Regions from separate parts of the Arthrobacter sp. CAN_A214 genome, predicted to be linked through region 3. Evidence: riboswitches for the same ligand, from Rfam matches in the RefSeq annotation. Region 3 holds a riboswitch; each other region holds the start of a gene.
The links. A riboswitch is a leader RNA that binds a small molecule or an ion and turns the genes downstream of it on or off. The one in region 3 is predicted to bind cyclic di-GMP.
Positions count from the first base shown of each region.

Region 1 (8,136 bases), on a different contig from region 3:
CTACTCCCCGTTCGTGGTGACGCCCACGACGAAAGTAGAACGGGATGTTGCGCACCTGCCCACCGCGGACCGACACCGCCAATCGCACCGACGAGAATCACCGGCTAGAACGAATCCAGCGGGCGAGACCAGTCCGTTAACTCACCGGCGACCTTCTTAAACGACTTCTCAAAGCGATCTTCGAGATGGTGTTCTTTGACACCTTGATCCCATAGACCTTCTCGAGCGCGCCAACCACCTCGCCGCATTCAGTTCGCTGCGTCGCACGTCTGACTGTAAGCCAGTTTCAGCAACACTCCCTCACTCAGGGCCTGTCTCCTTATTGGCGTAGCCAGATCAGGACTGCATGGAGGGCGACCGCGGAGCGGTAGGTGATGGTGAGCTTGTCGTAGCGGGTGGCGATACTGCGCCATTGCTCGAAGATATTGAAGGACTGCTCGACGACGGTTGGCCCTTGAAGAGTAAACCTTATCGCCCATACCGCGTCGGGACGGGTCCGAGCCCGTCCCGTGCCGGGACGTGGGACGTTGATGGCCTCAAGGACGTGCGGGAACATCCGGGAGTCCGAGCCCTGTCCCGGTCCGATGATGAACGCCAGGGGCCGGCCCTTCCCGTCGCAGGCGTGGTGGATCTTCGTGCTCGACCCGCCCCGGGAACGCCCGAGGGCGTGGTCCTCGGGCTCGGACCAGCGTTTCTTGCAATTCGGCAGATCCCCCTGTGGTGCGGGGAAGGTTCGTACCGTGCTGGTGAGCGCAGTTGATTGTCGAGTCCATCGACACAGTTCAGTAGATTTCACCCGCGGCGTCGGCCTGGGTCAGTAGTACGGCGTGGATCCGGCCCCAAATCCCCTCTACCGCGAAACGGCGGTGGCGCTTCCACGCGGTCTGCCACGGATCGAACTGCTTCGGCAGGTCACGCCATGCGATCCCACACCGGTACCGGTAAGCGATACCCTCAACGACCTGGCGGTGGTTCCGGAACGGGCAGCCGCGTTGGCCATCGGAACTCGGCAGCAACGACTCGACAGGAGTCCACTTCTCATCGGGAAAAGCCTGAAATCGAGACATGCTGCCAAGGTATCCAACCGGGGATCAACCTATTGGGAGACACGCCCTGGGGCTGTCATTGCCGGATTCACATTTGAAACGTCCCTGAAACGAATACTCGTTAGCGTCGAAACTCCTATCTGTGGAGGAGAAGCATCATGAGTGACATGTTCGGTCGGAATGCGGCGGAAACCTTGATGAGCGGTCTCGGGAGGCGCCGGTTTCTGGGGGTCATCGCGGCCTTCGGGACGCTCTCGGCAGCAACAGCGTGCACCAGCGCAGGGACGGCGGCAAGCGGCAGTGCAGGAACGCCGCCCGCGACGGGGCAACCATCACCTGGCGTGTCAGGTGTCGCCGGAGGCACCCCGTCAGCGGTTGGTTTCGGCGAAATTTTGCAGCCCGGCAGAGGTGCCATCCAGGGCGACGCGTATCTGGCGTCCACCCCCGGGGAGGTTTTGTGGGGCTACGTGCCCACGGTTCACGCCAAGCCGGTGCTGTCGATCCGCTCCGGCCAGACGGTGACCATCGACGCCCTTTCCCATGAAGGCATCCTCGAGGACCAGGGACGGGATCCACGGGAGTATTTCGGGGCACTTGGTGTGGCCGAGAACAGCATCCTCGAGGACGCGGTGAGTATCGCGGCCGAATACAACCGGACGCCCCGGAACTTCGACGCCGACGGCCCGCATATCGTCACCGGCCCCGTCGCGGTCGAAGGAGCCGAACCCGGGGACGTCCTGAAGATCGAGACGCTCGAGGCAACCCCGCGCGTACCCTACGGCGTCGTTTCCAGCCGTCACGGGAAAGGAGGGTTGGCCCTGCAGGCGGAAAACCAGCCGCCCGCAGGCATCACCCTTGAGGAAGTGATGCCCCCAGTCGCCACCGACAACCGTTCATCGGGCATCCCCTCGGACTACGGGAACGTCTCGGTCTTCACAGCTATTGAGGACGGCAAGGGCGTGATGAGAAGCGGAGACATGACGGTGAGATTCCCGCTACGCCCCTTCATGGGAATGATGGGTGTGGCATTCGCCGAATCCGAGGAGCTCACCTCGCCCGAAGCCAACTCGGTCCCTCCCACGCTCGGCGGCGGGAACATCGACATCCGCCACCTCGGTGCGGGGTCCACCTTCTACCTGCCGGTGAAAGCGGAGGGAGCGTTGTTCTACGTCGGTGATCCCCACATGGGGATGGGCGACGGAGAAGTGGCCCTGACCGCGATGGAAGGATCGCTGCGCGGCTCCTTTCGGCTGACCGTGTGCAAACCCGGTTCGGGAGACGCACCTTCGGTTGCCTACACATATCCCTTCGGCGAGACGAAGGACGCCTGGATTCCCATCGGGCTCTCTGACCCCGATGGGCTTGCAGGAGGAGGGGTCAGCGGAGACCTGAACGTCGCCATGCGCCGGGCCATCGTCAATGCTCTTGACTTCCTGCAGAACGACCGGGGGATGGACCGCGCCATCGCCTATGCCTACCTCTCGGCGGCCGCGGACTTCGCCGTGTCGCAGGTCGTGGACCGCACCGTGGGTGTACACGGGCTCATCAGCAAAGCGGACTTCACCTGAGTGGATCATCGGAAAGCGTCCACGACATTGAGCTAGTTCCCTGACATGGCGGTGATGTCGCAAAAATAGTGAGTAGGTTCAGGTGATGAACGAACTGGTTGCTTTTGTCCTGGCCCGCGTTGCGGAGGACCAGGACCTCGCTCACGCAGCCCTGCATGATCCCGGGTTCGGCGGCGTTCTGGGTGCCTACGTGCATGGCGGCCACGCCGATCGTGGGCAACCAAATTACAGGCCAAGATATGCCTCGGATGACCCGCTGGCCCGTCACATCGCGCAACAACACCCTGGAAAGGTAATTGCGGACTGCCAAGCCAAGCAACGTTTAGTGGCGCATCTGCAAAGCATTCACCGCGATGACGAGGCAACCAGTGAACAAAACGATGTGCGCATACTGCTCGAACTTCTGGCCATGTCATGGAACCAGCACGCCGACTACAGGACCACCTGGGTCAGCTGATACCTCAGCGACCAAGGACACGTCAGGCCGCCCTCACCCAGCGCGGCCTTCCAAGAGATCAACGACAGCACCCGAACACACCTCTGTGCAAAACGCGCATGACGCCTGCGCCCAGCAACACTGCACGACGCAAAGCCATCGGCGCCTAACTGCTGAAGCGAAGATCACTCAGCAGCGTCCGGGGGGACCGTCCGATAAACGGTGTGTGGGGTCCGGCGGCTTCATCAATAGGTGGTGTTTTCGAACCGGCCCGCGAAGGAGAACACGCTAGTTCTTTCTTTCGTCGTAAGCACGCACGCACGCACGCCCGAGGGTTCCTCCCGGACTGCCGTTTGGGTAGGTTGAACCTAGTCCACGGTCGTCGTCAGTGGCGGGTCAGTCGGCATGTTGGAGGAGTCGACCTGGAGTCCTACTGTGACAGTCTGTCCCTGGTTCAGTGTCGAAGCCCAGTCTGCTCCTACACAGGTGATGGATTCTTTGGGTACTGCAGTGCAGGTCATTCCCCAAGCATTGGCTACGGCGGTGGCGTTTGGATCGTCCCACTTCACTGACCAGCGTTCTAGATCCTCGTCGGCCGTAACCTTGATTGAGGCGACGTAGCCTGTCTCCCAGGAGGCTTCCGGCACCCACTGCATGGAGTTAGCGGTCTGTGCTGTACGCGGAGGCGTTGTTGGCGAAGGTGGAGTCGTTGAGTCGGTCGTGACCTGTTTCGTTGGTTGGGTGACTGATGGTTCCTGGAGCAGGAAGGCCAGGGCGGTGAGTTTGCTGGTTTCCGGGGTTCGCCAATTGTCTTTGATAAGACCGCCTGTGTCACCGCTATTGGGGTTATAGGACCAATAGGAGTAGCTGATCCCGGTGCTGTCTAGGTATTTGACCATTTGGTCCAGCCATTGCTTGTCGGAAGTAGTTTCGAGTTTGGTTCCGAATTCGCCGAGGAGTACGGGCGCGATGCCCTGTCTGGCGATGTAACCCCAGTTGGTGTCCCAGACGCCGGGCAGGTTGACGGGGTAGTCGGGGGCGGAGAACCACTTTTGTGGGTACACGGAGCCAGGGTAATCGTGGGGGGAGTAGACGACACGGTGATCGACGTCGAGCCCGATGGGATGCGTGGCGACGCCTTTGAGTCCGCTCCCCCACCAGGTGGCGGTGCCGTCGGATTCGTTTTCGATGCCTTCGACGATGATGAGCAGGTTCGGGTTGATGGACAGGACTGTATTGCCGGCCCGTGTGGCGGCGGCCTGCCAATCGGTTGCAGGGTTTCCGCATCCCCAGCAGGCAGCTCCGCGCGGTTCGTTGTGCAGGTCGACTCCGATAACGGTCGGATTGTTCTTATACCGGTCGGCGAGCCTTGCCCAGTCCGCGATCCATGTTTCCTCACTGTAGGTGGGGGTGTACCAGAGTTCGGACTGTGATCCTGAGTCCGGTCGGTGGCGGTCAAGGATGACATTGAGTCCGTTGGCTTTCGCTACGGCAATGACGGCATCCATGACCTCAAGCGGGGCTTTGCCGAGCAGATCGGGGTTGGCCGAGTAGTCAATGGAGCTGGTTTCACCGGTGGTGATGCACTCATTGGAGTACGGTAGGCGAATCGTGTTGAACCCCATGTCCTTGATTTGCCGGATACCCTCGGCAAGGTTGATGGTCCACAGCCCGTGAGGCGCGCATTCCGGGGTTTCCAGACCAAACCAACTGGTCGACTTGATCACGTACGGGTTGTTTGCCGCATCGCGGATCGTTCCGCCATCAGTGTGGAGCCAACCGGAGTTCGCGGCTGTGGTTTCCGCTGCTCTCACCTCACCCGTTCCTGTCTTGGCCACAGCTAGCCCGCTGAGGACCAGGAGTACCACTACGGCACATAGTGTGGCCTTGAGCAGGCCTAGCATCTTTGTGCTGGGCATACGTTGGAATAATGGCATGCTGCTGGGTGGTTTGGATCGCATGGCTGAGACCTTCGTTGTTCGGTAGCCCGGCTGACCGCGTGGGTCCCGTGGCTTTGCGTCCCCGGCTCACACCGGGTTTGCCCTTGTCGGCAACCACCCTCTCGTACCACAAACTGGTGCGGTAGAGACGGACGGCCTTGTCTTATTCTCCGGTAGACACCTCAGCTATTGATGCGGCTATGCCCTTGTTTGAACGCAGTGTTTCCGCAGGAAAAAGGGGAAGGTTCTGGCTGCATCGCTCTTGATGACTATGTGGCGGGACCGGGGCGGTTATGGTTTCCTCGGTGTCCTTCATGGTGGTGTTGACCAGAACTGCGGTATCGGTATTCACGGTGTTGCTCCTTCGTTGCGGTGGTGTCGGGCCCTTGGTGACCAGCAGTGGGCTCTCTCCCCCGACGCTTCTATGTCTGTCAAGCGGGTGGAAACGGGTGTGGGCGCAGACCATAGCGGGGCGGCTTTGGTGACCGGCCAGCGTCCCCTCTCCCCCGTTGTTTTGGCTGCTGGCGAAGCTTGCGGAGCTGTGGCCGACGGAGGCCTGTCTACCCCTAGGGCAAGGGGCCGGGAATTTCCGGAGGAGATCAGCGACGAAGGAGCGCCGCAGGGAACTTCCTGCACCGCAGGCCCCGGAGGAACGGAGGGGCTAGACCGGCCGGAGCGGACACGTACAATCCGTCAGGACAGCAGCAAAAACAGAAAAACGCTTCTACAGCCCGAGCTCAGCGAGGCCCGTGCAGTAGGCCTGGGCGCTTGCCGCGCGAGGCCGGAACCCAGAGTCTTTAGGCCACACGTTGTTCCGGGCTACGTTGCTTGCGCTACGCCCAATTGATCAATCGGCACGCTTCACGGACGGTGATGATATGAGAGCATCTGCCGTTGAAGCAGTCAGCGTTTCCGGTCGGTCGTCTACTCACGAAGCCACGCCCGGTATTGGAACACCCGCCGCACCACGAGCTGCGGTTCTACCGGCTGCTCAGTCGGGCCATTCACGCCAAGCCCGCACCGCTCAGGCTTATCGCGGAGATGCCCGCCGACGCGCATGCACTCGTTGCTGCAGCGGGTGCCCGGGTGCGCCACCGATTTCCCGGGATCCAAGTCTTAGTCGGTTTCCGATGCGGGATAGAAAAAGACATCCACCGAGTTGCCGCGGTAATGAAACCGGGCGAGGCTCCCTGCGGGAGGCCTTCCTCCTCGAATGCTCCCGAAAGGAACCACGCGTCGATGTCCGCAAAAAGATCAACCCCGGGCGGTACGCAATTGGCGCCGTCGACGGTGGGACCCGAACGGTCGATGAGCATGAAGCACTGAAGTCCCTGCTTATCCACGGCGAACCACGGTTCTACCCCCCGATATGCTTCGTAGCCGCGAATGCTGGTGCGGTCGACGTCGGCTCCCAGGAATTCCAGCAACGAAAACACCACACTGTCCGCCTCGCCTGCGATCGGATACAAGGTGGCATCGGGACGCGGTCCCACGAGCGCCTCCACGGTGTACGCGAGGGCAAGAAAGCCCACCAGTGCACCTGCCAGGAACCAGCCACGGCGGGTACGTGAAGCAGTGATGCGATGCCGAAGCGACCGCGGTGAGCCCTCGCTGGAGACCGCAGCCGTGCTGCCGGCTGCCGAGTCCGGGCGATCAGCTCCGAACATCGTCCAAGCGAAGTCAGCCGCTGGCGCGCCTTCCGCGGCGGGAGCAGCTTCGCTGATTTCGGTGGCGCCTTTACGCGGACTCGCGGTGCGTGCCGCTTCCAGTTCCGTCAGCCGTGCCAGCGCAGCGGGGTCGTCCTGGATATCGGGATGCCGACCATAGGCCCTCCTACGGAGCTCATCCAGTTCACGCCCGGCATCGGGCGGGGGCGAGGATGCGTCCATCAGTCGGCCTCGGGGATGAGGTGGACGTAGGCATCCACCGTGTCGCCACGAAAGATGAACCGGATGATGCCATCGCCGGCGAGTCCTTCGAAACCTTCAAACCCATCACCGGATGACGAGACGTCCATGATCAGGTCTGCCCCAGACGGAGCGCAACGCGATTCTGACAGGCTGTTGCTAGCTAGGTGCACCGCCACGAGACACGGCGAGTCGAACGAGTTCGCCCCCGCCCAAATCTCGAGGCCGCGATACGACCCGAACCCGCAGAGGGTTGAAGTGTCGATCTCGAACAAGCGCAATTCCTCGACCAACCGGCTGTGGACCTCGCCGAAGGCCTCGGCCGCGGTCGAATGCAGAGTAGCCTGGGGGCGCGGTGCGGATACGAGGAGGACCGTCGCGACGATTCCGCCCGCGACGACCAGTCCGCTAATCCCCCACGCCAGGCGACTCCGCCACATCACCGTCGCGCGTTGCGCGAGCGACCGCGGCGAGCCTTCCTCCGTCGGCTGGGACGCGGCAGACGCGGAGCTGGCCGGCTCCGGCGCCGCCGGATTTCCTGCTGAGGCAGCGTCGGCTGGTGCCGCCGTCGGCGGGACATCAGTTCGGGCTGTTCCTGTGCGCGTAGGGGCATCCGCCCGGCGCTCGTCCTCAGTGCGGCGCGCCGCCTCGACTTCGCGCGACCGTGCGAGAGCCGGAAGATTGAACCCGATGTCGGGATCCGGCTCGTACGCACTCGCGCGCAGTTCATCGAACTCGCGGTCGGCGTCCGAAGGGGGCGTGAAGCCGTCCACAGCTGAAAGGTACACCAGTGTGCCGAGCGAGTCTACGGGCGCTCACACGAGGGCCGCCATGAAGCCGGGACAGCGGAAGGCTTGGAATCTTCACCCCCGGCACACAGGATCGACGTTGCTGAAGATCGGGCGGTGAACACGATCAGGCGCCGGCCATGGTCGGCGGCGTTCTCCAACAGATACGTCTCCAGGCCCAATCACAGCTCGAGGCCTCTATACGCCGTTTCGGGTGCTGTGCTCGGTTGCGCTGGTGGCGGTCCAGCTTCCCAGGAGTGCCAGGGCGTGGTGGGAGGGGCTGCCTGTACGCGCTGGGGCTATGGCGCGTGAGACGCTTTTCCTAGCTGTTGGCCTTTTCCAGTGTTCGGCCGATGATGCGAGCTGCCTCTGCCCCGGCAGCGTGGGACCGGGCTAGTTCCGCAGTGGCGTAGAGAGTGTTGAGTTGGCGGTAGAGGATTCGAGCGATGTA
Region 1 covers NZ_JADOUU010000047.1:215-8,350, reverse strand. The annotation lists partial or broken gene IWX65_RS16600 (IS5 family transposase) at 320-1,067, opposite strand; gene IWX65_RS16595 (acetamidase/formamidase family protein) at 1,205-2,614, shown strand; gene IWX65_RS16590 (DUF6221 family protein) at 2,700-3,071, shown strand; gene IWX65_RS16585 (cellulase family glycosylhydrolase) at 3,419-4,969, opposite strand; cyclic di-GMP riboswitch class I at 5,029-5,103, opposite strand; gene IWX65_RS16580 (hypothetical protein) at 5,995-6,879, opposite strand; gene IWX65_RS16575 (hypothetical protein) at 6,879-7,685, opposite strand.
Region 1: another riboswitch for cyclic di-GMP. It lies ahead of IWX65_RS16585 (cellulase family glycosylhydrolase); the one in region 3 lies ahead of IWX65_RS03520 (3-oxoacyl-ACP reductase).

Region 2 (8,136 bases), on a different contig from region 3:
CTGGCCGCCGGCCTGGCGGGACATGGACTCACCCCAGCCGCGAAGGCGAGGGAGGAGGTACTCGAGCTGGGCGAGTTCCACCTGGGCCTTGCCCTCCCGGGACTTCGCATGCTGGGCGAAGATGTCGAGGATCAGGGCGGTCCGGTCAATGACTTTGACCTTCACGATGTCCTCGAGTCCTCGCCGCTGGGAAGGGGACAGTTCGCTGTCCACGATGACCGTGTCGGCACCCGTCGCCGTGACGATGTCCTTCAGTTCCTGTGCTTTACCCGAGCCGAGGAAGGTTGCGGGATCCGGCTTGAGCCTGCGCTGAACCATTCCATCAAGAACTTCCGATCCTGCGGTCTCAGCCAGGGCGGCAAGCTCCTGCAGGGAGTTTTCAGCGTCCTGCGCCGTCCCCTCCGTCCACAGGCCGGCAAGCACCACCCGCTCCAGCCGCAGCTGTCGGTATTCGACCTCGGTGACGTCCTCGAGCTCCGTCGAGAGCCCGGCCACCCGGCGTAGCGCACGGCGCTCCGCGAGATCCTGCTGGTCGCCGTCGAAGGAGAACCGTTCATCGGCCTCCTCAGAAATCGCCTGGGCCCGAGAGCGCCACGTGCGCTCATGAGGAGACGAGGCGGTTTCCTGTCCCTGCCCGCCCGAGGACTTTGCCGAAGCTGCCTCGTCATGTGCGAGGATTCGGTCGATAACGGCCTGGATCTCTTCCGGTCCCATGTCGGCACCGGTGGATCCTCCGGAGTTCGTGGTCATATTCTCCCTTGTAACAGTGGACTTCAATTCTAGTTCCCTTCCGCCGTTCCGTTCCAGCACTTCACTCTGCGCGGAACCGCAGCATCCTCTTCCGTGGGGGCGGGCGGTTTCACCCCCCGTGCCGGGAGGGAGGCGCTGTCGGCACTAGGCTTCTGCCATGGACTCCCAGCATTACTTCACCGCCAAGCCCGCAGGACCGGAGGTGCGCCGCCCACTCTCCGTCGTCCTCGATGGACAGCGCAGGGAACTGGTGACATCGTCCGGTTTGTTCAGCCCCGACGGCGTCGACAAGGGTACGGCCATTCTGTTGGATGCCGTACCTCGGCCGTCGGGAGCCCGGCTCCTGGACATCGGTTGCGGCTGGGGTGCGCTCGCGCTGAGCATGGCTCTCAAGGCGCCGGCGGCAGCTGTCTACGCAGTGGACGTCAATGAGCGCTGCCTCGCACTCACCCGCGACAATGCCGCGAGGCTCGGGCTGCCGAACGTCCACGTCAGCACGCCCGACGGCGTCGACCCTACCCTCGAATTCGACACGGTGTGGTCCAACCCTCCCATCCGCATCGGCAAGCAGGAGCTCCATGCGCTCCTGCTTGCCTGGCTCCCGAGGCTTGCGCCCGACGGCGATGCCTGGCTGGTGGTGCAGAAGAACCTCGGCGCCGACTCGCTGCAGCGGTGGCTGGCGGAGTCGCTGCCGGAAGGCTTCGCCGTGCAACGCGCGGACACCTCGAAGTCGTTTCGGGTGCTCCACGTGAAGCGGGGCAACTCGCCAATCTGAGGAAGCGCGGCGGGTTCAAGCGACGGGTACTCGTGCGGATGCCGTCGGTGCGGCCCGTGAGAAAGGCGTCATCGAGTCGGTAGTCGACGAGCGATCCACCCTGATAAAGTCCGTGAACATGTATGGGCATTCGCCCATTGATAAGGGCAAACCTGGTGCAAGCCAGGGACGCAAAGCCACGGGACCCACGCGGTTAGCCGGGCTACCGAACAGCAAAGGTCTCAACCATGCCGTACACATGCTTATTGGAAGCGTCGGTATTTGTTGCTTTCCCGGGCACTGCTGCCCCCGGAACACGGGCGAACATGCCCTGCGCTTCCTTTCCTCGGGTTTCGTGCAGAACGGGCGGTTCGGGTGCACCCGTCCGAAGAACTGCGACCGAGGCCTCGGCATGAGTACCGAAACCTCCGTCAGAAGTCCTGAGCAGGGGTCAGCCGTCGTCATCGAGGATGACATCGATATCCGGAACATCGTTGTCGCTGTGCTGCGGCAGGCAGGTTTCGACGTCCACTCCGAAGCAACGGGACGGGACGGAGTGGAGGTGGTGCGCAGGAACGCCCCGACGGTTGTGACACTCGACGTCGGTCTGCCCGACATCGACGGCTACGAGGTGCTCCGGCGTATCCGGAACATCAGTGACTGCTACGTCATCATGCTCAGTGCCCGAGCCGATGAACTGGATACCCTCACGGCCCTGCAGGCCGGAGCTGACGACTACCTGATCAAGCCCTTCCGTCCACGGGAGCTGAGGGCGAGGATCGATGCGATGTTGCGTCGGCCACGAATCGAGGCGACCCGTCCGCTCGGGCTGCCGGTTCCACCCAGCACTTCTCCGCCCGCTCCCGCCGCTGCCCCCACCGTTGCCGCTGTCCTGAGGAATTCTGCGGTGCTTCAGCACGGTGATCTGGTTCTTGATCGGGAAGCCCGGACGGCGAAGCTGGCCGACGAGGAACTGCTCCTGACAAGGAGTGAATTCGATCTGCTGCACGACCTGCTGCGAAGTAACGGAGCCGTCCGGACGAGGTCCGCACTCGTCGGGGTTGTCCGGGGCGAGGATTACCGGGGATATTCGTATGTCAGCGACGCGGATCAGCGCGCGATCGAGGTCCACATCGGGAATCTGCGCCGGAAGCTCTCCAACAACGCGCGTTCTCCTGACCTCATCACCACGGTTCGGGGCATCGGGTACCGGCTCGTCCCTTCACCCGGGCAGCAGCCGGTTCCGTAGGAGCGCAGTCCTCACAGGTCCGGGGGTATGTAGGTGTCGAGGAGTTCCGAGGTGGTGTCGGAGCCGCAGGCCTCGACGTACGCGAGGGTCCGGGCGGCGGCATCCATGTCGTTGGCCTCGATGAGCTTTTCGAACCAGGCAGCGAGATAAGCAAGCCGCGCCGCTCCGACCATCGTCGAGGTGACCTTCACACTCAGCGCAGCCTCCTTCGCCCCCGCTTTGTCCCGGTCCTCCACGAAGCGGACCAGGCGCCGATATTTCCCGTCCCAGGACTGCGCGAAGTCCCGGGCGAACGCATGCACCACCGTCGGGCTGTCGAAATCCTTCTCCAGTTCACGAAGCACGTTCCGGTCCACCAACGGCTCGCACTCGCTGCACGCTGAGGAGGATCCGGAGTGGACCTGCCCGCAGCCGAAGCCCGTATGGTCATCCGGGAGCCCGTCGCCGGCGGAAGGGAAGTGAGTGGAGGGCACCTCCGAATGTTACGTGTATCCCGGCGGGAAAATCATTGTTTTCGTCCAACCTGCGTAAACCTTGCGCTTTGTGTTTTCCGGTCCGGGGAATCTGCCCGATGCCGTGGCTGAGCCCCTGGTGACGCGCCTGTCAGGGGGCACGGATACGAGGCCGAACCTGCCCGCTTCCCGTCCGTGCCCGCACCACACCCTCCTCCGAGAGAGTAGTCGAACAGGGCAGATGTCAGGGGCGTCCCGCGCCCTGCAGCACCGTGGCGGATGTCCCGTCTGGTGTCAGCGCAGTTCAACGAAAGGTGACGTCGTTACGGGCTGTACGGACCCGGCCCAAGGGGTCCGGACGCTGCTGTCGACGCACCGAACGTCAGCGTCTGTGCACCTCGGACGATCCTGCGGAAACCCTGCCTGACCCCGATCTCCAACACGGGGATGCGTGCGGTCAGTGGGAAAGGGCTTGCAACGACGCCGGAAACAGTACGCCCTCGGCGACCAGTTCAGCCGGTCCGCTCAGTTCGACGTGCTCCAGTCCGTCCACGCCCACATGGAAGACGACGCCGACCACGCCTCCCGGCACCCCGACGGCCCAACGGGAGGGAGCCGAATCCCCCGCCCAGTACCGGATTGCAGCGGCCGCCGCGCAGGCTCCCGTGCCACAGGACTGCGTCTCTCCCACACCGCGCTCATGGACGCGCATGGTGACGACACCGACGCCGTCCTCGACCAATGGGTCGTTGGGCACGACCAACTCGACGTTGGTGCCCTGGGCAGGGAACGGTTCCACGGCCGGGGCAGTGTGCAGGGCCGCGGCAGTCAACTCCCCGAGACTTGCCAGTGCGACGACGGTGTGCGGGTTCCCCATGCTGACCGACAGGGCGGGGCGTGCCACGTCGAGTCCCTGGATTTCCACCAGGGAATCCGTGCCGCGGGCCACCGCGGTATCCGGGTGGATGAATTCCCAGGGGCCCATGTCCACCGAGTAACCGTCAGCGGACGCCGCGACGACCTTGACGCCGCCGCGGGTGGCGACGGAAACGGTTGCTCCGCCGTCGAGCGAGACGAACCCCTTGACGACCAGGAAATGGACGAACACCCGTACGCCGTTCCCGCACATCTCCGAGGTTGTTCCGTCGCCGTTCCAATAGTCCATGAACCACATGGCGTCGGGAGCGCTCTGCAGCAATGCCCTGCCTTCGGGGATCTGTTCCGACCGCACTGCGCGGATCAATCCGTCCGCTCCGATACCCCGATGTCGATCGCACACGGCGGCGACACTCCTGCTGTCGAGGTCGAACCGCCCCTCGGGATCAAGGATCAGGAGGAAGTCATTGCCCGTCCCGTGCCCTTTGGTGAAGGGAACACCGGCGAGCGGACTAGTGGAATCCTGCTGCGTTCGAACTGGCACGGTCACCCTCCTGGGTTGGAACTGGCTGATCCGGATCTTGTCGGGCATACGACCCACCCTGTAGGAGATCGAGACACTTCCCGAGCAGCCGCGGATCCTCACCATCCAGCCAGTCCACGCGGGGGTCTCCACGGAACCAGGTGAGTTGACGCTTGGCGAAACGCCGCGTTGCGACGATCGTGTCCTCGACGGCGGCTTCCGCCGGCATTGCTCCCTCGAGCACTCTCAGGAACTGAGCATAGCCCAGCGCCCGGGACGCCGTCCGTCCCTCCCTCAGCCCCTGGTCGACCAGCTGTTCCACCTCGGAACGCAAACCGTCCTCCACCATCGTGTGGACGCGTGTCGCGAGACGCAGCCGGAGCCTGTCCCGGTCCACCTCCAACCCCACCTGGATGGCGGACTGGTAATAGCGGCGCTCGGGCATGAAGGAGCTGAAAGGGCGTCCGGTCAGCTCGGTGACTTCGAGCGCCCGGACGAGCCGGCGGTTGTCAGCGACCCTCGCGGCCGACGCCGGGTCGACCCTCGCCAACCGGTCCCGCAACGCCGCTGCCCCCTTGTCCTGGAGTTCCTCCTCGAGACGCTGCCTTACTGCAGGGTCGGTACCCGGAAACTCGAGACAGTCGAGAACAGCCCGCACGTACATCCCCGAACCTCCTACGAGGATCGGCACCTTCCCGCGCATCCGGATCTCCTCGATGGCCGCCCGCGCCGTGAACTGGTAAGCGGCAACGCTGGCCTCCTCCTGGATCGAGAGGGTGTCAAGAAGGTGATGGGGGACGCCCCCGCGCTCCTCCATCGGGAGCTTCGCGGTGCCGATGTCCATGCCGCGATAAAACTGCATCGCATCGGCATTGATGATCTCACCGTCGAGCGCAAGCGCCAGCTGGACGGCGAGGTCCGATTTTCCGGAACCGGTGGGACCGACGACCGCGACGACCGCTCCGGAGGAGGGCGCCGCGGGCGAAACCTTTCGGGCAACTGGGACCCGCCCGGAGACGGCCGTCCGTCCATCGGTCCACACGGGCCGATCAGCTGGCGCCGGCTGAGGGGCGGGCGCAGGCTGCGGGGCGGGCGACATGCGGCTGGTTGCCGACATCAGGAGATTCCCGTCGTCAGCCGGCTCGCCCGCGGACCGGGAGCGAGGGCATTCCGAGTGAGACGCCGCGCGTCCCTGCGCCGCCGGCTCCGGTGGAGGGCGCAGCACACGAATCCGCCTGCGCGCGGTCCCACGCGTCACCGGCACGCGATCGGCGCACGCTGTATTCGGCGGGCGACGCCGGGTCGGCGATGAGGTGGAACGGTGCGGCCCGGGTCACGGAAACAGTGACGAGGTCCCCCGGCCGCGGTGCCTGCCCGCCGTCGGGCACTGAGAAGTGGACGAGCCTCTGGTCCCTCGAGCGCCCCGACAGTCGGTGGGTCTCAGCGCTCTTCCGCCCCTGGTGGGCGGTGACGAGGACTTCCACCTGCATGCCTACCTGCAGCGCGTTTTCCTCTTCGCTGATGCGGTCCTGCAGCGCCGTCAGCCGCTCGTAACGCTCCTGCACAACGTGCTTGGGCAGCTGGTCGGCAAGTTCGGCAGCGGGAGTTCCGGGGCGTTTGGAGTACTGGAAGGTGAAAGCCGTCGCGAACCGGGACCTTTCGACGACGTCGAGCGTTGCCTGGAAGTCCTCCTCCGTCTCTCCGGGGAACCCGACGATGATGTCGGTGGAGATGGCCGCGTGCGGCATGCGCTCGCGTACCCGGTCGAGGATCCCGAGGAACTTCGTGGAGCGGTAGGAACGCCGCATGTCCTTCAACACGCGGTCCGAACCGGACTGCAGCGGCATGTGCAACTGCGGCATCACGTTGGGCGTCTCGGCCATCGCTTCGATGACGTCGTCAGTGAATGCTGCGGGGTGCGGGCTGGTGAACCGGACACGTTCCAGGCCCTCGATCGCTCCACAAGCCCGCAGCAGCTTGGCGAACGCACCGCGATCGCCGAACTCCACGCCGTAGGAATTCACGTTCTGGCCGAGAAGGGTGACCTCGATGGCGCCGTCGGCCACCAAGGCCTCTATTTCGGCCAGGATCTCCCCGGGCCGGCGATCCCGCTCCTTGCCCCGCAGTGCTGGAACAATGCAGAAGGTGCAGGTGTTGTTGCAGCCCACGGAGATCGACACCCAGCCCGCGTACACCGAATCGCGCTTCGTGGGAAGGGTGGAGGGGAACACATCGAGGGATTCGAGGATCTCGAGCTGGGCCTCGTCGTTGTGGCGCGCCCGCTCGAGCAGGGCGGGAAGGGCCCCGATATTATGGGTTCCGAAGACTGCGTCCACCCACGGAGCTTTGCGCAGGATCGTGTCGCGGTCCTTCTGCGCGAGGCACCCGCCCACTGCTATCTGCATGCCGGGATGGGTCTCCTTCACCGAGGCAAGCATCCCGAGGTTTCCGTAGAGCTTGTTGTCGGCATTCTCGCGGACCGCGCAGGTATTGAAGACGACGACGTCCGCCTGGCCGCCCGACGTCGCGGCATAACCGGCGCCCTCGAGCAGCCCGGTGATGCGCTCGGAATCATGGACATTCATCTGGCAGCCGAAAGTCCTGACTTCATAGGTCCGTGGGCTGCCGGTCGTGTTCCGCTGGACCAGGGCTGACGACGGCGCGGGCGCTGTGATACTCACACTGTTAAGCGTACGGTGGGCCAGCCGCGAGTCCACAATCGTCGCTACCCCGCCCCGCGTCCATGATGTCCCGAACAAGGGAGAACGCGAGGCCTGGGTTGTAGCCCTTGCGTGCCAGTACGCCGACGAGCTTCCGCGTTTCCCTGTCGCGGATCTTCCGGTCCGCCAGATCGATGCCGGCACGCATTTTCCTGCGGATCACCTGTTCGGCTGCGGCGCGCTCATCCTCATCGGTTACCTGAGCCAGCGCGTCCTCGGCGAGATCAGGGTGAATGCCCCTGTCGGCAAGCTCCCGCTTCAGGACCGACCGGGCCAGGGAACGGGTTTGGGCACGACTGCGCACCCACATTCCGGCGAATTCGGCATCGTCGATGAGCTGAACCTCTTCGAAGCGGTCCAGCACAGCGCCGGCGACGTCATCAGGGATGTCTCGTTCCCTGAGCTTCTGGGCAAGCTGGTGCCTGCTTTTGGGTGCCATGGCCAGGTGCCGGAGAACTATCGACCGGGCAAGTCCGGCAGAGTCTTCAGGCAGCTTGCTACCCTTCTCGGGGGAAACGACGGGAGGATCTGCGTCCGGGTAGCCCGGTGGCCCGTTCGACTCGTCCTCGTAATCCTGGGAGAAGCCATAGCCATAGTCGGAGCCGCCCGAGCCGCCCACCACGGGGCCATAGGGCGATTCCTGCGCAGGGCGCAGCTTCCGGGTGCGGGACCCGGAAGCCGCGTGTGCTGTGGAACCACTGCTCCCAGCCCTGGAGCCCTTGCTCCTGCCGAAGGGTTTACGCGAAGGCTCTGATGTTCCGCTGAAACCGAAAGCACCGTCGGCGGACATTCCGCTACTCCCCGCTGACGGC
Region 2 covers NZ_JADOUU010000007.1:98,370-106,505, reverse strand. The annotation lists gene hflX (GTPase HflX) at 1-750, opposite strand, end outside; gene IWX65_RS08660 (class I SAM-dependent methyltransferase) at 908-1,525, shown strand; cyclic di-GMP riboswitch class I at 1,661-1,735, shown strand; gene IWX65_RS08655 (response regulator transcription factor) at 1,917-2,753, shown strand; gene IWX65_RS08650 (Hpt domain-containing protein) at 2,765-3,226, opposite strand; gene dapF (diaminopimelate epimerase) at 3,663-4,673, opposite strand; gene miaA (tRNA (adenosine(37)-N6)-dimethylallyltransferase MiaA) at 4,594-5,721, opposite strand; gene miaB (tRNA (N6-isopentenyl adenosine(37)-C2)-methylthiotransferase MiaB) at 5,738-7,285, opposite strand; gene IWX65_RS17775 (regulatory protein RecX) at 7,290-8,114, opposite strand; gene recA (recombinase RecA) at 8,119-8,136, opposite strand, start outside.
Region 2: another riboswitch for cyclic di-GMP. It lies ahead of IWX65_RS08655 (response regulator transcription factor); the one in region 3 lies ahead of IWX65_RS03520 (3-oxoacyl-ACP reductase).

Region 3 (8,136 bases):
GGATGGAACCACTACCCCGATTGGACGTCAGTGATCGAGGACGCCGGCCTCATCGTCGCCAAGTCCGAGGTAACGACCACCGCACCCGTCACCCCTGCCGCGCGGGAGTACGCCCAACAGTGGTTCGCGCGCTTTTCGCACTTGGCGGGCCTGAGCACGAGCGACCGCCACGCAGTTGAAGACCTGCTCAAACGGTTCTCCAACAACCTCGAACTCGAACCTCGCACCACCCGCACCGTCTGGGTGGCTACCTCAACCAGAACCGGGAACAATCATGAATCAACACACCATCAAAGAGAACCCGCATAACACCACCGGACAGACTGCGGCTACGACCCAAGCCGACAAACCCCATGGCGACCGCAAAAGCTCCAGTTCCCACGCCTACGACGTCGCCGTCATTGGAGGCGGCGCCGCTGGACTCAGCGCCGCAGTCACACTCGGCCGTTTTGGCCAAACCGTGGTCGTCATCGATAACACCACCTCCCGCAACGCCGTCGCTGGCCATGTCCACAACCTGCTGACCCGCGACGGCACGCCACCCGCCGAGCTGTACCGGCTCGGACAGATTGAAGTCGAACGATACGGTGGTCAACTCGTCACTGGGACCGTGTCCTCAATCCACGGTAGCGCCGGGGCGTTCACATTGACGCTCGACGACCGCTCAATCAGCGCAAGCCGGATCGTCGTCGCCACGGGCGGCAAAGATGAACTACCAGACGTGCCCGGCCTTGGCGCGCGGTGGGGTAAGGACGTACTGCACTGCGCCTTCTGCCACGGGTACGAGGTGCGCGGCCAGCGCATTGGTGTGCTTGCCACCGGGCCGATGGCCATCCATCAGGCCATGATGTTCCGACTGCTCACCCCACACGTCACCGTGCTGACTCACACTGCACCACCTACTGCGGACCAGTACAAGGATCTGGTCGAGCGGGGCATTGCCGTCCTGCCTGCAACCGTGGTCGAAGTACTCAGCCACGATGACGATTTGACCGGCGTCCGCCTGAACGATGACAGCCACATCGACCTCGACGTCCTAGTCATCGCAACCACCGTGCATGCCCGGGCCGACTTCCTTGCCCCCCTCGGCCTGTTCCCCACCGACCTCACCATCAACGATCACGTTGTCGCCACCCGTATTGAGACCGGCCCCAACGGCGCCACCAGCGTGCCCGGAATATGGACTGCAGGCAACACCAGCGAACCCATGGCCCAAGTCATCAACGCAGCAGCCAGCGGACTCGCAGCAGCCTCCGCGATTATCGGCGAGATCGTCCTAGGAAACCCGATCAACCGCTAATCACACCGATGGCGTCCCATCGGATGCCCCCGTCGTCGAGGGGCTCAACAAAGGCCCGCTCTGCACAACGAAACAGCCCATGTCAGCCAACGAACCATCCCCTACGATCTTCATCACCGGTCTGAATTCCGGGGAGTAGTTCATGGTGCGGTTCCGCTTCCACCCTTTAAGGCGTCGATCGACGGCGCAGTGTTCGGTAGCTGGAATGCTGGGTACATGACAGAGCACTCCCTTGATGAGCAGTCCAGGCCGCTGCGCTTCCTCTCCCTGCAGCAGGTAGCAGGTAGGAGGTAGCAGACGAGCTGAACACCAAGCACAGCACCATCCGAGGACTCATCCAGTCAGGAGAGCTGCCAGCCATTCAGATTGGCGGCCGAGGCCAGTGGCGCATCGAACGCGCCAAGCTCGAGGACTACATCACCGGTGCCTACGCTAAAGCTCGGACCCACATTGCCCGAGGGGACGTCGACACTCCACCGGAGGCATCGGGATAAGGGGCCTACGCCTCCAAATCAGTCCCCGTCATTGGGTGACGCAAGCGTGATCGCATTGAGCCACATTCAGCCCTCACGCTGGATTTTGATCAACGGTTCGAGGAATCGGATCTTCACCGCTGTCCGTGTGTAGGCGATCGCATGCGCTTGGATGCGAATTGCTTTTGAGGGATAGCGGATCCACACGTACATCCGGCGTGGCTTGGGGAAGTCGGTGGGTTGGCAGTTTTCGACGTCGAGTTCGGCCGCGATGAGCATGATCAGTTCCTTGCGCATGATGAATTCCTCGATCCGATCGTCCATCAGCCTGGCGTAGTGCTTGGTGTACCTTTTTGATCCCGCCATGACCTGGCCACGCGCCCCGCCTACCGCCGCTCAAGAACCGTCGACGCCGGTGACGCGGCGTAGCCGCCAGTCCTCCCACCGCGGGTCCGCGCTCAGCGGTTATTCTCAACAAAGTAAAAAAGTCCTTTGATGAGCTTGAGGGCGAGTCGAGATGGGAAGCATCGGGTATGCCAGGGTCAGCACGCTGGAGCAGAACGCAGACCTGCAGCACGCAACATTGAAAGCGGCCGGCTGCAACCGGATGTTCACCGACCATGGTGTGAGCGGAACGATGGCCGGTAGGCCCGAGCTGGATAAGCTGCTCGACCATCTACGGGAGGGTGATGAGGTGGGGGACTGCTGAAGGTTCAGTTTCCAGTACGAAATGTCCCCTAGTTGCTCCACGGGGGAGTTGGGGCGCTGCCTTGATGGCGGGCGCCGAAGAGGAAAGCGTTGAGGTGCAATTGCCGGTACGCGCTTATGGGTGTCCGGCTCAGTCCATGACTAGCCCGCCGTCGACCACCAGGTTCTGCCCGGTAACCGACCTCGCCCAGGGCGAGGCGAAGAAGAGGATGGTGTCAGCGAATTCCTGCGGTGTGGTGACGTGTCTCAATGGTGTGGAGGAGGCGATAAGGTCGAAGACCTTTTCGGGGGTGGCTGCGCTGGCGTCGGTGGTGCGCAGCAGCCCTCCGGAGACCATGTTCACTGTCACATTGTGCCCGCCCAGGTCCTTGGCCAGGGTTCGGGTGAGGGACAGCAGTGCCGCTTTCGCTGCGGTGTAGTCGTGGTAGGGCACCACGGGGTTCTGGAACAAGTTGGTGCCGATGTTGATGATCCGCCCGAAGCCTTGTTCCTGCATGCCTGGCAGGGCCGCCTGCGTGGTGTTCAGGGCCCCCCGGACGCTCCCGGAGAACTGGGCTGCGAACTCGTCCCAACCAATTTTCGCTGCATGTGAGCGGGCATCCCCATTGAATGAGAAGGCCGCCAGGGCGTTGTTCACCACGGTGGTGACCGGGGCGCCGAAGTGTTCCTGCGCTCGTTCGAGCATGGTGGCCACCTGTTCGGGATCGGTGACATCAGCCTCCAGGGCCACGGCCCGAGACGAGCCGAAGTGATTCGTCAGTTGCCGGGCGGCGTCCCGGCTGGCGTGGTAGTTGATGATCACCCGGGCACTCTCGGCGGCGAAGGCTTGGACGATGCGGCGGCCGAGACCGCGGCCACCGCCGGTGACCAGGACGATCTGTTCTGTAATCTGCATAAGGCTCCCTGAGGGTCAGGGCGAAAAGATGCGGGACCGATAACACCTGGGTTTGGCAGGACATCCCTTCGCCAGTACGAACTGGATCAGGTTCAACAGGTGTCATCTCAGCCGGTTGATACCGGCACCCCGTGTCACTGCCTCGAGAGTACACGTTCTCTCCGAGCCCAGAAAGCCTATTATTTCCCTGGGTTGCAGGAGCCCCCGTGTGAGGCGTGCGCATCTGGGCTCCATGATGGGGACTGTAAATTCATTGGTGTTTTTGGCCTGACGGGCGGCGCGTGGGGTACTACTGCGTACGACCTCTACCCCGTCGCGCCCTGTCGCATCTGAGCGCACGTCGAACCCGGCTCGGCGCAGCACGCACAGACGAGGTTACGGATATCCAGGTCGTCTTCAATAACAACAGCTGTCCCCTGGGTATTGAGCAGCTCGGTTTCGCTGAGCATTCGTGAGGCCTTCATTGTTCGGTAACCCGGCTGACCGCGTGGGTTCCGCGGGTTTGCGTCCCAGACTCGCGCCGGGTTCGCCTTAACGCGCGTAACGAGAAGGGGGGGGTGGTGGTTAGGCATACGCCGCAGTGCCTTCGGCGTAACCGAGAAAGCCGCGTCTGTGGCCAGGGTGCTACGCGAGCTCCTTTCGTCACTTTCATTGGCACACGTAGTGGAACATTTTGTGTGCCACGTAGTGATTGAAGATGCGGCATCATGGGGTGGGCGGGGCGGCAACGACGAGGGATCGTCAGAACTGGGGGAGAAATGGAAAGGTCTCAGGAGCCATCCTCTGGGCGGTACACGTTGAGCGATGATGGGAACTTTCTGCGCCTGCGGTGGGCGCCAGGCGTCACGATACACACAGAGGATATTCACTCCACGATCGAGGCGGTCACGGCCGCATCTCCTCATGGAAAGCGGCCTCTGCTGGTGCATATTGGGTTGGTCGAGCGGATTACTGTCGAGGCCAAGCAGTTGCTCATTGATGACACATGTTCCACCCGCACCGCCGTCGTTGGTGTGGATGAGGTGGGTAGGGTCCTTACTGCGTTCAATTACCGCTCCGCCACGCCCAGTCGGTACTTCGACAACGAGTCCGACGCCATTGCCTGGCTCAGGGAAGACGGTGAACCAGACAGTAAGGACGCTCATCCTGACAGTGCTTTTGCCGCCAACGAGCACTTCACTGCCGAAATGCGGGGGGGAGTGTTATGGCTCGAGTGTGTGGCCAGTACGGAAGTCGACAACGCTGTCGCTGCTGGAATCGTCGACCGGGCCAACCAGCTCAGTCCGTCCGTTTGCCCGCCGATGCTCATCCGCCTCAATCACCTGATCTCCGTGACGGAAGAAGCGCTGCACACCCTCGCGACGGGACTGAATATCGCGGCCCTGGCCATCGTCGGAGTCGAGACCGAAGACCCGGTGATCACTGCCTACTACAAACAACAACACCACCCGCCCTACCCCACCCGGCACTTCACCACAATCAATGACGCCCAACAGTGGCTCACCAAATGCAGATGACACCCCTCAGGAAGCGCAGAGAACCATTTATTGTGGGACGGCACGCTCGTCCGCTCAAAACCCGAGGGATATAGTGACAACGTGCACGGTCAAGGTACTGTCGGCGAATCAGCCCAGGATCTTGTGGTCTTGCTGATCGCCAGGGCTTGCTAATGAAGGTAGAGCGCCGGGCGGCTCCACCCGGGACTGTGTTCCCCTGCTCGTTCCGACCCGCGCCACGCGGTCCATGCGTCACGTCGAGACTCAGCCTCGGTGTCGGCAACGAAGAACTCGTCACCATCACCTATGGCGGGCGCCGCGCCGAAAAACTCTCACCGCACTGATATCGGTGCTCTTCACGGGGCGACTAACAGCACCGAGAATGGGGCATATTTCTGATGGACGGGGATTTTTCGCAGGGGAGGGGGTGCGCGCATGATGATTCGAAGATGGCTATCGGGGGTTGCGTCGCCCTCAGCATTACTGGTGCACTCGTCATGCTCGGCTGCGTGCTCGCCATCTACTTGGAATCAACAGGGTTAGGCGCGCCGAGGGACGCGGGTATGCGGCCCGGTTACACAACGATGCTCATCACCATCGCCATGGCGGGGATCCTAGTGCCGGCGGCGGTCTGCTTTGCTGTTCTGCGTACCGCCCAGCGCCTCATCGTAAGGGTCACGGCATTGGCGGCTGTAATCATCGCCATAGCAATAGTGGGCATCGTAGGCCCCTGATACCAGTAGTCAGCGGTAGTGCCTGCCCGTGAATCACGCCTTGCGCCGCTTTGAGCGCTGAGGAGCAGGAATGTCCTATGAATGGTCGTTTCCGGCATCCCTTAGTGCCTGGGTGACCCATTCCTGAAGTTGCGTGGTGTTCCAGCTGGGTGTGGCGACGAGGAGGACTTCGCGGTCTTCGCGGATGACGCGTGTGATCCCGTCCTCCATCGCCAGGGTCTTGACCATATGGTCCACCTGCCGGGAGTATTCGTGGGCGATGTCTTCCCGCAAGGACACTTCGATTTCACGGCCGCGGATCGGGTGATCGCCGAGGTCTTCTACTTCGACGAGCGGCTCGGGCGGTTCGTGTCTGGTTTCCTCGGCACTCAGCGCCTCGATGACTGCTTGGGCGTATCCCGCCATCTCGTCGTTCGCGGGTGCTCTTCGGCCGCGAACCACTTCCCGGGCGCTGGATGCGACTGGCCCCGGAAAGAAGATCTGACGATCGGCTCCGGCCAACACAGGGTGATTGCGGAATTGGTAGCGCTTATTCGGATGCTGACCAATTTGCCACTGAGCAGTGGGAGTGCGGTCCTCCACTACCCGCACGAGGTACGAGATGAACCCATCGAGCAACTGGACGGATTCATAGGAGAGGATCGCTTCGGTTTCGGCTGTGAAGCGCTCCCAACTTGGCCAGTCCTCGTGCGGCACTGTGGCGGGGTCGGTGCACGCGGGCGCATCCGGTCCTGTTAGTCCGCTCAAAACCCAGCCCCACAGCGGAACCAGCCCCTGGGTTGTCCCGTCCAAGAGGGTGTCCGGGTCCCGACCGTCCGCACGGAGCGCTTGACGGAACCGCTCAAGCGCCGGAGCGCGTTCGGCGAGGAACTCCTCCAGAGCCGAGACAGCCTGGCGTTTCGTCAGTTGTGGGTAGTACTTCATGGCAGATGAATAACATATTGGATGCCGTGCTCTTCCAGCAGGTCCAAGATCCTCGGGTCCGCACCCAAAGACCCCGTCCGACCGCCGACGAAGTGCCAGACGACGTCCTTGATATCTGCGTTATCCACTTTGTCGCCCAAAATGGCAGCATCTTTGAGAATCTGTGTACGTATGCGCGAGCGATATGGCACGAATCCTGACTTCACCTCTCGCATGATACTGCCGTCGACCAGATCGGCGACTCGGCCAGTGCTGAAGCCCGGAGGAGTCCTAAAGACCTGCCGTGACAGCGGCGTGTTGGCCACTCCGAAGAGGCCCGCCACGGCGGTCTCTGCCTCGCGCCAGTGAGTGACGAAGGGCAGGGGCGTGCCGACTTGAACCTTTGAACGGTTCAGCGCTGCGACAATGTGGTCAGCACCTTGTCTGGAGGAGGCAAGCCGGAGGAAGCTCGCCTCGTCCATGTCCGGGGATGCCTTGCGCAGAGCGTCCCAGTTGCTGTTGATGCCGGCGATGATGTCCGCACGGGCTTTGGCCGGGAAGTCCTCCAGCTTCGCGATCGCGGCGACGACGTCGTCGAGCAGGTGTGCGCTGCGGCCGAGGAACTTCGTGACTTTGGCGATGATGTTGGCGGTGTCTCCGACGTAGGGCACGATGCCGGCCAGAGACATACCGGCCGCTACCCAGTCGGTTTTGACGGTATTGGCGATCGCGTCGCGCAGGTCGAGGATGGCACCGGCGATCCAGCCGACCACCGGGATGAAGCTTACGGCTGAGGAGCTGATGGTGCCCAGCAAGTAGGGCACGGTGGTGCCGTCCCCGGCGTCACCAAGTGCCGCGCCTTTGGCGTACTCGCTGGCCCACTCATCGGGGCTCATGGGGTCATCGAAGACGACAGGGCTGAACCCGGCGTCCGTGTCGGCGACCTCGGTGCCGTCGGTGTAGCCGTCACCGTCCGTGTCACCTGTGAGCGGGTCGGTGGCCCAGCTCAGCTCGTCGGAATCGCTGAGTCCGTCACCGTCGGAATCGGCGCGCCAGATGCTGGTTTCCTCGTCCAGTTCGGCGGGGTCAGGAAGGCTGTCGCCGTCCGTGTCGGTGTTCGAGGGGTCGGAGAGAACCTGGAAAGTGTCAGACGCGGTCGGGACCCCGATGCTGGTGCCGAGAGGAAGGACCTCCTGGCCGTCGGCCAGCCCGTCGCCGTCGGTGTCGGCGTCGAATGGGTCGGAAACGTAGCGGAGCCCAGTGCCGGGACTGTGAGCACCCTGGATTTCAACGCAGTCGTTGAGTCCGTCCTTGTCGGAGTCGCTCATGACGCCCTCGTCGCCACCGGTGTCGTTACTGATGCGGCGGAACACCTCCGGGAGTTCCGCGGCGTCGTCGACCTGGTGGTACTTACCGCCCGTTTCGGTGGCGATGGTGTTGAGCAGGCCGGAGTTCACCGCGCTGCCGAGGCCGATGGTGTAGATCGTGATCAGGTTCTGCTTGGCCTGCGTGAGATGAAAGTTATTCCAGGTCCCGTCGCCGTCGGTCAGCAGGATCATAACCCGGCCACGCTCGGCGTCCTTGTTGTTCGCGAGAACGTTGTTCGCCGCGCTCACACCAGCCGAGA
Region 3 covers NZ_JADOUU010000002.1:342,630-350,765, forward strand. The annotation lists gene IWX65_RS03495 (class I SAM-dependent methyltransferase) at 1-309, shown strand, start outside; gene IWX65_RS03500 (NAD(P)/FAD-dependent oxidoreductase) at 275-1,300, shown strand; partial or broken gene IWX65_RS03505 (helix-turn-helix domain-containing protein) at 1,600-1,794, shown strand; gene IWX65_RS03510 (hypothetical protein) at 1,861-2,070, opposite strand; gene IWX65_RS03515 (recombinase family protein) at 2,291-2,482, shown strand; gene IWX65_RS03520 (3-oxoacyl-ACP reductase) at 2,612-3,376, opposite strand; TPP riboswitch at 3,423-3,518, opposite strand; cyclic di-GMP riboswitch class I at 3,843-3,917, opposite strand; gene IWX65_RS03525 (DUF7793 family protein) at 4,300-4,893, shown strand; gene IWX65_RS03530 (hypothetical protein) at 5,682-6,530, opposite strand; gene IWX65_RS03535 (VWA domain-containing protein) at 6,527-8,136, opposite strand, start outside.